2 regions of the Halalkalibacter flavus genome follow, and region 1 is predicted to be linked to the other one. Evidence: riboswitches for the same ligand, from Rfam matches in the RefSeq annotation. Region 1 holds a riboswitch; the other holds the start of a gene.
The links. Region 1 has a riboswitch for cyclic di-GMP ahead of SAY88_RS04960 (chemotaxis protein CheX). Riboswitches for the same ligand answer to the same signal wherever they lie in the genome.
Positions count from the first base shown of each region.

Region 2: another riboswitch for cyclic di-GMP. It lies ahead of SAY88_RS03255 (type II secretion system protein); the one in region 1 lies ahead of SAY88_RS04960 (chemotaxis protein CheX).

Region 1 is NZ_JAWRVK010000005.1:61,181-64,588, forward strand. It holds gene SAY88_RS04945 (hypothetical protein) at 202-567, shown strand; partial or broken gene csrA (carbon storage regulator CsrA) at 858-1,071, shown strand; gene SAY88_RS04955 (hypothetical protein) at 1,112-1,282, opposite strand; gene SAY88_RS04960 (chemotaxis protein CheX) at 1,447-1,908, opposite strand; cyclic di-GMP riboswitch class I at 2,021-2,107, opposite strand; gene SAY88_RS04965 (PD-(D/E)XK nuclease family transposase) at 2,215-2,547, shown strand; gene SAY88_RS04970 (RpnC/YadD family protein) at 2,548-2,757, shown strand; partial or broken gene sigY (RNA polymerase sigma factor SigY) at 2,923-3,408, shown strand, end outside.
Region 2 is NZ_JAWRVK010000003.1:149,457-152,864, forward strand. It holds gene SAY88_RS03250 (bifunctional folylpolyglutamate synthase/dihydrofolate synthase) at 1-1,079, shown strand, start outside; cyclic di-GMP riboswitch class II at 1,314-1,397, shown strand; gene SAY88_RS03255 (type II secretion system protein) at 1,502-1,798, shown strand; gene SAY88_RS03260 (prepilin peptidase) at 1,879-2,628, shown strand; gene SAY88_RS03265 (type II secretion system protein) at 2,641-2,799, shown strand; gene SAY88_RS03270 (type II secretion system F family protein) at 2,805-3,182, shown strand; gene SAY88_RS03275 (hypothetical protein) at 3,324-3,408, shown strand, end outside.

The DNA.
Region 1 (3,408 bases):
CATGGCTTTCAAACAAAAACGTTCTGTCGATTTGTTTAATTATTAAGGAAATAACTAACACCTTTCCCGGGAAATCGACAAAGGAATTGGGGAATAATGGCTTAACATAAGAGAGGAAGTAAGACTGACTTTACAATTTCCCGTCTTCGACATAAACTGATAGAGAGATTAGTGCTCAATAATAATTTGGAGGTGGGTGTGATGGAAAAGGAAATCTTAACCCTTTTAAAACAAATGAATGAGAAATTGGACAAGCAGTTTGAACAGATCGATGTTAGGTTTGGTAGGATCGAAGAAAAGTTAGACAGGGTAGAACAGAGATTAGATGGAGTCGAAGAACGATTAGATAGGGTAGAGACTCGCCTCGACCAACATGAGCGACTATTAGAATCTTTGATTAAAATGACTGCACAAAACACAGAAGACATCACAGCACTCCGAACAGAAACGAATGAACGCTTTGACAAACTAGAGCTCTCCTACTATAAAATGACTGCTGACATTAACCTCCTATTCCAAGAAACCCAAACAAACAAGCGTGATATAGCATTATTAAAAAATCAATAACCGTTAGCTCCCCACTTGAATGTTTGAGGGGGGATTTTTTTATCATAGAGGGCCCCTGGTCATGTAAGAAGAATGACAAATTGTGTTATGTTACAATGAAGCTAATAGTAACTAGTATAGATGGAATAAGAGAGGCTACGATGAAACTAGAAACGAAATACCAAGGTCAGAAGTACATAAGAAGTCTCACTTTCAAAAGCGGGAATCCCTTTTTCAAACGTAATGACTCTTTCTTCATTCACTTCGCATGCTATTTTAAAAGAGCCTGTAGCAGCGAGGGGGAAAAGTAAATGCTTGTTCTCTCTAGAAAGGTAAAAGAAGCGATTCAAATTGGTGATGATATTGAGCTAAAAATCATTGCCATTGAAGGTGACCAAGTAAAGATCGGTAAAGATGCCCCCGAGACATGTGGAAATAAATCGCAAAGAAGTATATTTGGCGATTCAGGAAGAGAATAGTGCGGTGGCACAGACGGTTTCAGTCAATGTATTGAAAGGGGTTTAGAAAGTGAAATTATTAAAAGGATCTTTCATTAACTTATAAGTTAAAACTTTCTAACGGACTCCTGCAATTCCTCAGCCATTCTCGATAACATCTCAGCCGATGCAGAGATCTCTTGCATCGTTGCCGTTTGCTCTTCTACAGCAGCAGCGACATTTTTGTGAGTAAGATGATGCGTTTTCCGCGATCGTAGACGCTTCTTTAATAGATTCAAGCATGTTATTGTGCCAAGGGCATTTTGCTGAACAGCAACAGATTAGTGTTTGTTCTAATGGTAAGATTCATGAACTAAGTACGTTTTTTCGTTTTTTTTTTCGTTTGTCCCTTTTTTCTTTTCTTAATTCAATGGGGTACCTCCAAGTAAGCGTTGATCTGCGATTAATCTATTAATAAGTAAATATCCATATCCCCAGTGTTACCAAATGAGACAGGGACTTGCATTCCTTTGTCAAACTCGGTTAGTACCGTGCTTTCTTTTATTACAAAAGGAGTGGTAATATTCGTAGGCATACCATACTCAACAATGATTGTCGAAAAACTACCAGCTACCATATTTCCTAGTTCACCAATGAACGAATCTAGCATCTCACCCTCGAGTGACATCCCGGACATGGATTGACCAATTGCTGAGAAGACTGAAATATCTCCAGTCATTACTAACTTCCCTTTAATATCACCCGTAATTTTAATGGAAACACCATAATCTAGAAAGATTGATTGTTCAGTTATTTGTGGAGAGGAGTTTGTCAGATGGAGAGGGACGACATTTTTTATAGAGGTGATGATTCCTTGCAATAAATTAATGTTTGTCTGATATGTCATATCTGTTGTAGAAATCATGTTTAATCCTCCTTGTATTAATAGAGTGGTTCATTCTGTAAAAATAGTGCGTACAAAAAATGGCTACTCCTAAAGAGGAATAGCCAAATAAACATAGTTCGAACACTATCACTTTGGTAACCAGGCGAACATAGTATGGATATACCTTAGTCCCTAGGCTTTGCGTCCTACACTTTCGAGTAGTTTGCCTTTTTCAATTATATATGTAGATCTTTTGCCTTATTATCATATAATGAAAAATATGATAATTCAACTGATTATTACAAAATTCTACAAGCTTATTAGAAAAAATCTAGAAATAGAAAAATGAAACTCTTGATCTCGTTAGTAGTCGCAATTAACCTCATCGATTTTAATTATTTTCAATCTGCCGATTACCGAAGAAGTTTTGAACTTAAAGAAGATGGCACACTAGAACCGTATCCAAATGATTTATTAAGATTGCACTTCTTTGAAATGCCAAAGTTTAAAAATTTAGAGCAAAATGGAAAGATTGTACCGAATGATCGGATGGCAAAATGGCTAGGCTTTTTAACAAATACGGATGATACGAGGTGGGCCGAAATGGCGAAACAAGATCCGATGTTGGAGCTAAGTGTGGAAAAATTAAGGCTTGCAAGCATGGACCCAGAAATTTGAATGCAGTACGAAGCTCGTGAGAAAGCATTAAGGGATATTGAGTCTATTCGAGATGATGCTTTAGAAGAAGGGAATTGGAAGGAAAGAAAGAAGGAAGAGGAAGTGGCTTCAACGCTGCTTAAGGAAGGGATGGACATACAGTTTGTCATTCGTATGACTGGACTTTCAAAGGAAGTTGTAGAAAAGATAGCAACGAAGCTCGATAACTAAAGATGATCAAATGGATAAAGTCAGCTCATAAGGAGAGCTGGCTTTTTCATACATTCTCAAGCTCTTTATGACTACCACTTAACAACTGAGATAAAATAAAATAACAAATGAACGATTCACGACTGCCAATCGTCATATAACTGAATATGCAGAAAGGGGTCTTTTATGGAACATGAGGAGGACGTTCGTTTAATTGAAAAAGCGCTGGATGGCGATGATGATGCGTTCGCCCATCTCTTTCAACGTTATTATTCTTTCTTATATAAATATCTTTTTAAATTGACGCTTGATGAGGAAGTGAGCAGTGATCTGGCACAGGAGACGATGATTAAGTGCTACACTTGTCTTTCCTCGTACCAGGGGGAGGCGAAGTTTTCGACGTGGATGATTTCGATTGCGTCGAGGTTGTACATGGATTCTCTCCGGAAGAAGAAGCGTGAGCGAAAGTGGCTCGACCAAGTGAGGCAGACGTTATCACGGCAGCTTTCTTGGCAGGCGGATACGAAGGGGATGTAATGGAGCGATGTGTTTGCTGACTTTAATCAGCTTGATGCGGATATGAGGGTGCCGATTCTTCTGCATCATTATTATGGGTTTACGTATGGCGAGATTGGAAAGATGATTGGCATTCGCGAGGGTACGGTGAAATCG
Region 2 (3,408 bases), on a different contig from region 1:
CATCCCCGTACATTGAGTGTTTTGAAGAACGGATTTCGATTAACGGAACTCCTATTGAGGAGGCAGCGCTAGTTGAAGCTGGAAAACAAATTCGACCATTAGTTGATGAATTAACGAGTACCGAACTTGGAAGCCCTACTGAATTTGAAGTCATCACCACGATTGCTTTCTATTACTTTGCTACGATTGCTAAGCCGGACATTGTATTGCTTGAAGTCGGTTTAGGTGGGAGGTTTGATTCGACAAATGTGATTACTCCACTAGTATCAGTTATTACATCAATCGGATTTGACCATATGCATATATTAGGAGAAACGCTTCCGGAAATCACATCTGAAAAAGCAGGGATTATAAAACCAAGTGTTCCGATCGTATCGGGTGTCTCGCAAAAAAAAGCTCAGGAGATTATAGGGGATGTTTCGCGCAATGTAGGGGCTCCTTATACGCAACTTGGAATTGACTTTAAAGAAACCTTAATCGGAATTGAAGGAAGATTTCAAGTATTTTCTTATGAAAAAATGAATAACCAAATAAATGATGTAACCATTCAAATGTCGGGGCCACATCAGAGAGAAAATGCGGCTGTAGCGATAAGGGCTTTGGAAATATTGGTGGAGAATTATCATTTTGATATTCCTATGTCTTCTATTCACAAAGGATTACGTGCAACAACTTGGATAGGGCGTTTTGAACAAGTAAGCGAAGATCCACTCATCGTGATTGATGGTGCGCATAACAAAGAAGGGATGGAATCGCTAGAAAAAACGCTTACGCTTCATTACCCAGATAAAACATATCGATTTTTGCTTGCGGCAACGAAAGAAAAAGATATGGGCATTTTATTAAAGCCATTTGAACAATTGAATTCCTCGTTTACATTTACTAGTTTTGATTTCTTCCGAGCAGCTGCTAGCAAGTCATTATATGAACAAGCCCCAGTTGCAAATAAGCGTTTTGAAGATGATTGGGAGAAAGCTTTAGAAGAGGAAGTACATGCATTAAAACAGAATGAAATGCTTATTGTTGCAGGTTCTCTATACTTTATTTCTTCTGTAAGGGGTAAGTGGTTGAAGGAGTAGAGTGAAGAGGGGAAAGGAGCTCATTAGATAAAACTAGTGAGTTCTTTTTTTAAAGGACGAATAGGTAAAAAGAAGGAGAAGAGATTTGAGACCACCGTTTTTTTTTTGGAAAAGTGTAACAAAAGTCTTGTTTAAACATTGACAAAATTGTTGAAAATACTTGATATTGCCGTTTAGCAGGATAATAGTATTGACATTAAGATACTATGAAATTACACTAAGTTTAACAATATTACATATTTGGAACGCGATGAAGTACGACTTGTATGTGGGCACCTAAGTCGTACAGAGCAACTGGTGCAACCGGCCTTGATTTTGCTTTTTGAAGTAAATGAGGTCTTTTTTTATGCAGAATAAACTAATTTTGAGTGAATTTGAATTTTGAAAAAGCTCATAAAAGCACGGTGGGCCCGTCTGAGTTATTGGTTGTTATTGTTATTTTAGGGATTATTGCTGCGATTGTTATTCCGATGGTGATGACTAATCAAGACAATGCTTCAGTTACTTCAGACGAAAGAAGTGTACAATTGCTTCAAGATGCAGTTAATCGCTATATGGTCGAAAATGAGAATAATGTACCAAGAACAAGTACAGGTCAACCAGATTATGATGAGTTAGTGCCAGATTATCTTTCGGGTGAAATTAATCTTCGTTCTGGAGCTAGCGTAAATATTGCAGAAGGAACTGTCGAAGTTACTTATACTGAACCGACTTCTTAAAGTATAGTTTTGAGTAATTTGCTGTCGCAATTCTAATAGCGACAGCTTTTTTCTAAATTAAATTAAGGAGAGGAATACATATGGTGTTTATAGACATTTATATCTTTGTCTTAGGTCTTATACTCGGCAGCTTCTTCAACGTTGTAGCCATCCGTCTATTAAAAAAAGAATCTATTGCTTTCCCTTCTTCTCATTGTCCACATTGTAAACATAAGCTGTCAGTCTTTGATCTAATACCAGCTTTTAGCTTTCTTTTTTTAAAAGGAAAATGTCGTTATTGTAAGGTGAAGATCTCTCCTTTATATCCATTTGGAGAGCTGTTAACAGCTACATCTTTCTTTGTTGTCTATACGTTTGTTGGGTTTCAGTTGGAATTGATCCCTGCTTTGATCCTTACAGTTTTATTAGTTATTTCCGTGTTAACAGATATTCGGGAACAACTGATTCTAGATGTGGTTACTTTGCCAATGCTTGGCGTTTTGCTCATTAGTCGACTATTTATTGGTAGTGAGCCATTTTGGTATTATCTAGCTGGTGGGGTTGTTGGTTTTGTTTTGTTACTAGTAATCGCAATTGCCAGTCGTGGCGGCATGGGTGGTGGCGATATAAAGCTTTATGCAGCTATTGGGGTAGCACTTGGCCCTTGGCTGACAGTGATGAGTCTAGTGCTTGCTTCATTTGCTGGTGCTGTTGTTGGTGGAATTTTGTTGCTGACAGGAGTAGTGAAACGGAAACAACCGATTGCCTTTGGGCCTTTTATCTTTATTGGAACGATAGCTGCCTATTTATTTGGATTTGATATTTGGAATTGGTATACAAGCTTTTGGTAAGGAGGTAGTAGGGTGAGGGATGAGAAAGGTGTAACGTTAATTGAATTGCTTGTGGCGATTGTTATAGCTGGAATCATCCTCGTTCCTCTACTAACGATTATGACAGGGACATTTTCTCGTACGGTCAGCCAAGATCAAGATACACGAAATCTTATATTGCTCAGACTGTAATGAGTTTGTTTGCAAGCTCTGTTCCTGTTTTACAAACATTAACGATGAGTTCGGAAATAGCTAATAATGATGTGATCAAAAAAGTATTAGATGACTCAAAAGAATCATTACGTGCGGGGGAAAGTTTATCAGAACCACTAAATAATAGCTGGGTTTTTCCGAAGCTAGTTAGTCACATGGTTAAATTTGGGGAGGAGTCCGGGCAACTTGATAAGATGCTTGAAAAAGTTGCTGATTTTTATGAAGAAGTAGAGCAAATGGCCTCCCACATGAGTTCGATCATTGACCCACTAATGATCGTTATTCTAGAAGTAATTGTCGGTACGATTGTTCTTGCGACAATTCTACCAATGTTCACAATTTACAACGATTTTGGAGGCTAAAGGTTAGAAGAAACGTCTATGTAAAATAGAGGTTTCTTTTTTTATCCCCTCATAGTAAATTTTTCAGTAATTTGTTCTATCTACCATTATTGTTTAATAGAATAGGATTATAAGAAAAAGAATGAGGAAGGGAGTGGTTACATGGAACAAGACAAATATAAAATATCGGTCCGCTTAAACGGGAAAGAACAAAAAATTGAAGATCGCATTCGTGAAGATGATTCTA